Regions from separate parts of the Variovorax sp. AC194 genome, predicted to be linked through region 1. Evidence: predicted binding sites of a transcription regulator. Region 1 holds the regulator's gene; the other holds the start of a gene.
The links. The regulator LexA, encoded in region 1, represses DNA repair genes until DNA is damaged. The targets are predictions, from matches to a motif close to ACTGTATNNNNATACAGT.
Positions count from the first base shown of each region.

Region 1 (4,186 bases):
CGCCGATTCCCTGGTGGCGCGATGGCTCTGCCAACGGCGCGGCGCCGACCGTGCTGCCCACGCCCGCGCCGCTGCGCCACATCGGCATCTACGGCTACCGCGCGGGTTTCGTGCGGAAATTTCCGTCGCTGCCGCCGGCGCCGGTCGAAGCGACCGAGGCACTCGAGCAATTGCGCGCGCTCTGGCATGGGCATCGCATCGCGGTGCACGTGAGCCATGTCGCGCCCGGGCCGGGCATCGACACCCCCGAGGATCTGGCGCGCGTACGTGCCGTCTTTGCCTCCAGGCCAGCCCCTTAAGACGTGCGCCACGGAGGGAATTCCCTACGGAGGCGCATGCTATCCTCGACGTGAAATCCGCCTTGCCCAGCCCTCGGGCCGACGCTGGGCGTGACACAAAATCTAAGAACCGTCCGAGGACACCATGAGACTAATTTTGCTGGGCGCGCCCGGGGCGGGCAAAGGCACGCAAGCGGCCTTCATCTGCCAGAAATACGGCATCCCCCAAATCTCGACCGGCGACATGCTGCGCGCCGCCGTCAAGGCCGGCACGCCGCTCGGACTGCAGGCCAAGGCCGTCATGGACGCGGGCGCGCTGGTGAGCGACGACCTGATCATCAACCTCGTGAAAGAGCGCATCGCCCAGCCCGACTGCGCCGGTGGTTTTCTGTTCGACGGTTTCCCGCGCACCATTCCGCAGGCCGATGCCATGAAGGCCGCGGGCGTCAAGCTCGACTACGTGCTCGAGATCGACGTGCCCTTCGGCGACATCATCGAACGCATGAGCGGCCGCCGCTCGCACCCGGCATCGGGCCGCACGTATCACGTCAAGTTCAACCCGCCCAAGACCGAAGGTAAGGACGACGTGACCGGTGAAGACCTGATCCAGCGCGAGGACGACAAGGAAGAAACCGTGGGCAAGCGGCTCGAGGTGTACAGCCAGCAGACGCGCCCGCTGGTCGACTACTACTCGGCCTGGGCCAAGGCCGATCCGGCCGCCGCGCCGAAGTACCGCGCCATCAAGGGCGTCGGCACGGTCGACGAAATCACGCAACGCGCCCTGGCGGCACTGAGCAGCTGATTCCCGCCGCCCTTCGACGGGGCGGCTATTTATTTCCCCAGCAGTTCCAGCATCAGCGCGATGCGCGCCTTCACGGGCGTGAGCGCGCCTGCATCGCGCAGCCGGTCATCGGGCTTCGGCAGGATGCGGCCACTGGTGCAACGCGTCGCGCGCAGCACCGCGATGCCGGCGTCCTGTGCCTTGAGCGCCGCGGCTTCCAGTGCGTGGTGCACGGTGCCATTGCCGGTGGTGGCGATGACCAGCCCGCGGACTGGTTCCTCCGCGCCCTCCCGCAGTAGCGCATCGACGATCGCGCCGCTCGCACCGGCATGGCTCATGACGATCTCGACCCGAGGCCAAGGCCCGGACGTGCTCAGCGCCTTCGACGATTGAGATGACGGCGCAGCCGGCCACTCTCTCACGCGCCGCACCGCGCCCTCTTCCACATAGCCGATCGGCCCTGCATCTCCAGATGCGAAAGCATCGAGCCGGTACGTGTGCACCTTCTGCACATCCACCCCGCTGTGGACCGTGCCAGCACACACCGCCACTACGCCCTGCGCGCCCACCATCGCCGCGACCGCGATCGCATCGCGCACGTTCTGCGGACCGTCCGGCGAGAGCGCCGTGGCCGGGCGCATCGCGCAGGTCAGCACCACGGGCTTCGCCGACGCCAGCACCGAGTGAAGGAAGAAGGCCGTTTCCTCGAGCGTGTCGGTGCCATGGCTGATCACCACGCCGGCCACGTCGGGCTGTGCGAGCCAATGCACGCAGCGCTGCGCGAGCTTCTGCCAGATGTCGAACGACATGTCCTTGCTGTCGAGCTGCGCCACCTGCTCCGCCAGTAAAGCGATGCCCTCGGGCGCATCGATGCCGCCCAGGAGGTCCGCCACGCCCACCTGCCCGGCGGTGTAGCCGATGTTGTCGCCGCTGCTGGAGGCCTTTCCGGCGATGGTCCCGCCGGTGCCCAGGACCACCACGCGACGCACTTCGGGCAACGGCAAATGGGCCATGACTTGTCAACTTCCAAAAACTGGTTAAAAATACAGGTACTGGATATCTAGCCAGTGCCGCAAGGAACCACATATGCAGTTCGCCGTGAAGCTTACCGCCCGCCAGCAGCAGATCCTCGACTTGATCCAGAGCGCCATCGCGCGCACCGGTGCGCCGCCCACGCGCGCCGAAATCGCCAACGAGCTGGGGTTCAAGTCGGCCAACGCCGCCGAAGAGCACCTGCAGGCGCTGGCACGCAAGGGCGTCATCGAACTTGTCAGCGGCACCTCCCGCGGCATCCGCCTCAAGGGCGACGCGCTGCGTTCGCTCAACGAAACGCGGCATCGCGAAGGCGGGCAGTTCTCGCTGTCGCTGCCCGGCATGGCGCAGCTGGCGCTCCCGCTCATCGGTCGCGTCGCGGCCGGCTCGCCCATCCTGGCGCAGGAGCACGTCGACCAGACCTACTACGTCGAGAACACGCTCTTCCAGCGCCAGCCTGACTACCTGCTCAAGGTGCGCGGCATGTCGATGCGCGACGCCGGCATCATGGACGGCGACCTGCTCGCCGTGCAGGCCACCAAGGAAGCGCGCAACGGCCAGATCGTGGTCGCGCGCCTGGGCGACGAAGTCACCGTCAAGCGCCTGAAGCGCAACAAGCAGGTCATCGAGCTGCACGCCGAGAACCCCGACTACCCGACCATCATCGTGCAGCCCGGTGAGCCCTTCGAAATCGAAGGCCTCGCGGTCGGCCTCATCCGCAACACCATGCTGATGTAGGCCTCGCGGCCTGCTTGCAGCAGCACCCCATCCGGCCTCGACAGGTGGCGGGCGTATGGCGCGAAGTCGCCATCACCCTGTCGCGGCCGATTCAAGAAATCCTGCCTGTGTTCAACCTCAGACTTTTTTGGAGTTCACATGGGAATCGCCCTCCTCGCCATCGCTGATTTCTGGATGCCGCTGCAATCGCTTGCAAGCCGCCTGATGCCCGCCCGCCGCACCCGTCACCGGGACAGCAGCGACACCGCCGCCGGACTGCGCTACGTGGCCGTGCGCCCGGCCTGCACCGCGCGCACCGCAGGCACGCCTGCACCGACGACAACCGCCACAGCGCCGGCACGCCCGCTGCGCGTGGTTCGCGTGATCGACGGAAAAAGCCAGGACCGCAGCCGCATGGTGATCTCGGGCCGCATGGCCGATGTCTGCGCGGAGCTCGACCGGCTGGCCGCGCTCGAAGCGGCGGAAACCATGCGCTCGGTGCCCCGCTCCACCCGTCTGCACTGAGACATTTCCCCGGGAGAACCGCTCCAGAAGCACCCCGGGGTGGGTATCCAAACGTTCACTGGCGCGACATCCCAATGCTGCGAGGCACAATGGCACGCCATGAACATTGTGATCCTCGACGATTACCAGGACGCCGTGCGCAAGCTGCGCTGCGCCGCCAAGCTGGACGCGTACGCGGCCAAGGTCTACACCAACACGGTCAAGGGCATCGGGCAACTGTCGGTTCGCCTGAAGGACGCCGACGTGATCGTGCTGATTCGCGAGCGCACCCACATCTCGCGCCAGCTGATCGAGAAGCTGCCCAAGCTCAAGCTCATTTCGCAGACCGGGCGCGTCGGTGGCCACATCGACGTCAATGCCTGCACCGAGCGCGGCGTGGCGGTGGCCGAGGGCACGGGCTCTCCGCAGGCACCGGCCGAACTCACCTGGGCGCTGATCATGGCGGCCATGCGCCGGCTGCCGCAGTACATCAGCAACCTCAAGCACGGGGCGTGGCAGCAGTCGGGCCTCAAGTCGGCGTCGATGCCGCCCAATTTCGGCCTCGGCTCGGTGCTCAAGGGCAAGACGCTCTGCATCTGGGGCTATGGCCGCATCGGTCAGTTGGTCGCGCGCTACGGACAGGCCTTCGGCATGCAGGTGGTGATCTGGGGACGCGAGGCGAGCTGCGCCAAGGCGCGCTCCGACGGCTTCCAGGTCGCGCAGAACCGCCACGAGTTCTTCGCCGCGGCCGACGTGCTCTCGGTGCACCTGCGGCTCAACGAGGAAACCAACGGCCTCGTCACGCTCGAAGACCTGTCGCGCATGAAGCCGACGGCGCTCTTCGTGAACACTTCCCGCGCCGAACTGGTCGAGG
Region 1 covers NZ_OZ409823.1:3,445,026-3,449,211, reverse strand. Annotated here, with positions in the region: gene kdsB (3-deoxy-manno-octulosonate cytidylyltransferase) at 1-299, shown strand, start outside; gene adk (adenylate kinase) at 424-1,080, shown strand; gene ACZYRS_RS16520 (asparaginase) at 1,110-2,072, opposite strand; gene lexA (transcriptional repressor LexA) at 2,146-2,829, shown strand; gene ACZYRS_RS16510 (hypothetical protein) at 2,968-3,333, shown strand; gene ACZYRS_RS16505 (D-2-hydroxyacid dehydrogenase family protein) at 3,433-4,186, shown strand, end outside.

Region 2 (4,186 bases), 3.1 Mb from region 1:
AGGTGGCGGCGGCGGTCACGGCGACGATGCTGCTCGAACGCTTCGCCGTGCGGGGCATCGTGTTCAGCGGTGTTGCGGGCGGGCTCGCGCCGGGCGTGAATGTGGGCGATGTGGTCGTGGCGACCGAACTGCTTCAGCACGACATGGACGCCTCGCCCCTCTTTCCGAAATACGAAGTGCCGTTGATGGGCCTTTCGCGTTTCGCGACCGACGCTGCGATCAGCGATTCGCTGGTTGCCGTGGCCGAAGAGGCGCTGCGCGATCCGGTGGCGTTGGTGGGGCAGGGCGCCGTCGATGAGTTCGGCCTTCGTTCACCGAAGGTGCATCGCGGTTTGCTGATCAGTGGTGATCGTTTCGTCTCGACCGCTGCCGAGAGCGAAGCGCTGCGTCGCCAACTGCCCGATGCGCTCGCCGTGGAAATGGAAGGCGCCGCGGTGGCGCAGGTGTGCCACGACTACGGCGTGCCCTTCGCGGCGATGCGGACGATTTCAGACCGCGCCGACGACGAAGCCCATGGCGACTTCGCGCGCTTCGTCGCCGAGGTCGCGAGCCGCTACAGCCTCGCGCTGGTCGGCGCGTGGCTCGCGCGGCAACCGGCTACTTGAGCCAGCCGCGCCGGCGGAAATACCACATCGGCACCAGCGCGCTCGCGGCCATCAGCACGATGGCGTACGGATAGCCCATGGCCCAGTCGAGCTCGGGCATGAACTTGAAGTTCATGCCGTAGATGCTCGCGATCAGCGTGGGCGGCAAGAGCGCCACGCTCGCCACCGAGAAGATCTTGATGGTCTTGTTCTGGTTGATGTTGATGAAACCAACGGTCGCATCCATCAGGAAGTTGATCTTGTCGAAAAGGAACGCCGTGTGGTTGTCCAGCGATTCGATGTCGCGCAGGATCTGCCGCGCTTCCTCGAACTGCTCGGCGTTGAGCATCTTGCTGCGCATCATGAAGCTGACCGCGCGGCGCGTGTCCATCACGTTGCGGCGGATGCGGCCGTTCAAGTCTTCCTGCCGCGCGATGAGGCCGAGCACTTCGCCGGCCAGCTCGTCGGTGACGTTGCCCGAGAGCACTTTCTTGCCGGCCACTTCGAGCTCGTCGTAGATGTTCTCCAGCGTGTCGGCCGAGTATTCGGCGTCGGCGTCGAAGAGCTTGAGCATCACTTCCTTCGCGTCTTCGATGAGCCCCGGCGCGCGACGCGCGCGCATGCGCAGCAGACGGAACACCGGCACGTCCTCGTCGTGGATCGAGAACAGCACGCCGCGGCTGCGCAAATCGGTGTTGTGCTGGTTGAGGATGAACGCCACGCGCACCGTGCGCGGGTCTTCGTCGTCGTCGATCAAAAAGTCGGAGCGGATGTGCAGCTCGCCGTTGTCTTCCTCGTAGAAGCGGGCGGATTCCTCGATGTCCTCGTCCATCGCGTCTTCGGGAATCGAGAGGCCGTAGTACTGCTTGATCCAGCGCTTTTCTTCGAGCGTGGGCGATTCGAGATCGACCCAGATCGGCTGGAACTTGGAGAGCTCTTCCAGCGACTCGATCTCTTCCTGGACGAGGCGGCCGTTGGCGAGCGTAAAGATATTGAGCATGGGCTCACTCCCGGGGATGACTGAACGGTGGGCGAGGGAGGGGCGCTTTCAATTCCCGGGCCCGGCGCGAGCGCGTCAGAGGGGAGTTGAAAGCTGCCGAGACGGGGCGGTTTCCATGGGGAGTCTCCGGTTGCAGCGAGGCGCGATTATGTCACCGGCCACAAGGCGGAAACCTGACCGAACTGGACGGACATACAGTAAAGTCGTGTCCCATGCAGACCGCTGCGACCCCCGTTTTTTCCGCTGCGCCAAAGACGCAAGCCGAGCGCCTGGCCGCGGCGTTGGCCACGCTCAACGACGACCAGCGCGCGGCGGTTGAGCACGGCGTGGGCGCTGCGGTGGCCGACGATCACCGCCCGCTGCTGGTGATTGCCGGCGCCGGCTCCGGCAAGACCAGCACGCTGGCGCACCGCGTGGCGCACCTGATCGCGGACGGCGTCGATCCGCAGCGGCTGCTGCTGCTGACCTTCTCGCGCCGCGCCGCACAGGAGATGGAACGCCGCGCGGGCCAGGTGCTGGCGCGCGTGCTCGGCCTCAAGTCGGAGCGGCCGCCCGCGTTGCCGTGGGCCGGCACCTTCCATGGCATCGGAGCGCGCCTCTTGCGCGAGTACGCGCCGCAGATCGGCCTGGACGAGAGCTTCACGATCCACGACCGCGGCGACGCCGAGGACCTGATGGGGCTGGTGCGCCACGAGCTGGGCCTGTCGTCCACGGTGAACCGCTTCCCGCGCAAGGGCACGTGCCTGTCGATCTACTCGCGCTGCGTGAACACGCGCGCCTCGGTGGCCGAGGTGCTGAAGGAGGCCTTTCCGTGGTGCGGCGAATGGGAGGCCGAGCTCAAGAGGCTGTTCAGTGCCTACGTCGAGGCCAAGCAGCAGCAGAACGTGCTCGACTACGACGACCTGCTGCTCTACTGGGCCGAGATGGTCGCGGAGCCCGCGCTGGCCGAGGCCGTGGGCGCGCGCTTCGACCATGTGCTGGTCGACGAGTACCAGGACACCAACCTGCTGCAGGCCTCGATCCTTCTCGCGATGAAGCCCGACGGGCGCGGCGTCACGGTGGTGGGGGACGACGCGCAGTCGATCTACTCGTTCCGCGGCGCGACGGTGCGCAACATCCTGGACTTTCCGGCGCAGTTCAGCCAGGCCGCGCGGGTGGTCACGCTGGAGCGCAACTACCGCTCGACGCAGCCGATCCTCGATGTATCGAACCGCGTGATCGCGCAGGCGGCCGAGCGGCACGCCAAGACGCTCTGGACCGACAAGCCCTCCGCCGGCAAGCCGCAAATCGTGCTGGTGCCCGACGAAGCGGGGCAGGCGCGCTGGGTGGCCGACAAGGTGCTCGCGCACCGCGAGGGTGGGCTTGCGCTCAAGTCGCAGGCGGTGCTGTTTCGCACCTCGTCGCACAGCGCGGCGCTCGAGCTGGAGCTCGCGCGCCGCAACATCCCGTTCGTGAAGTTCGGCGGCCTCAAGTTTCTCGAGGCGTCGCATGTGAAGGACCTGCTCGCGGTGCTGCGCTTCGCCGAGAACCCGCGCGGGCGCATGGCGGGGTTTCGCGTCACGCAGTTGATTCCGGGCATCGGGCCCGTCACGGGCACGCGGTTGCTCGATGCGATGGACCAGGCGGCCGACCCGGCCGCGGCCGTGCGCGACTTCGTGCCGCCGTCCGCGGCGCGCGAGCAATGGGTGGGCTTTGCCGAGACTTATGCCGCGCTGCGCGCGCCGTCGCTGGCGTGGCCGGCCGATGTCGAGCTGGCGATGGACTGGTATTTGCCGCATCTGGAGCGCCTCTACGACGACACCTCCGGCGTGCGCCGCCAGGACGTGGAGCAACTGGTGCGCCTGGCCGTGGGCTACGGCTCGCGCGAGCGCTTCCTGACCGAACTCACGCTCGATCCGCCCGAGGCCACGAGCGATCGCCCCGGGCCGCCGCTCCTGGACGAGGACTACCTGATCCTCTCCACCATCCATTCGGCCAAGGGGCAGGAGTGGAACTCGGTGCATGTGATCAACGTGGTCGACGGCTGCCTGCCGGCCGACGTGGCGCAGAGCGCGCACGAACTGGAGGAAGAACGGCGCCTGCTCTATGTCGCGATGACGCGGGCCCGCGACCACCTGCACCTCTTGGTGCCGCAGCGCTTCTACATCACGCAGCAGGCGGTGCGGGGCGACCGGCACCTGTATGCGAACCGCACGCGCTTCATCACCGAATCGGATCTGGCGGGGTTCGAGCAGCAGACCTGGCCGCCACCGCCGGTGCGCGCGCCCGCCGTGCCGCCGCCTACCGCCGTGATCGACCTGCGCAACCGCATGCGCGCGGCCTGGCGCTGAAGCGGCTGGCCCTTCGCCCGGCAGGGTCACCGGGCAAGAAGCTCGTTAACACTTGCTGGCAAAGCGCCACGAAGGCGGGCCAACATGCGCGGGCAGCTATGGAATCCATAGCGGATTGAAGCAGGCTCCATGCACGCTCGCCACCCGGAGAACCCAGGTATTGCAATACCGTGACAGCTTGGGCATAGTGAATCGAACGCCCCCTCTTTCTCCTCTTCTTCTCTCCCTCTCCCCCGCACCACACCTCTCGTTTCGCCGGCCACGCTCCATCC
Region 2 covers NZ_OZ409823.1:6,549,707-6,553,892, reverse strand. Annotated here, with positions in the region: gene ACZYRS_RS30880 (5'-methylthioadenosine/adenosylhomocysteine nucleosidase) at 1-605, shown strand, start outside; gene corA (magnesium/cobalt transporter CorA) at 598-1,584, opposite strand; gene ACZYRS_RS30870 (ATP-dependent helicase) at 1,797-3,914, shown strand.
Region 2: ACZYRS_RS30870 (ATP-dependent helicase) is a predicted target of LexA. The motif match lies at 1,766-1,783, and genes of this name have one in related genera.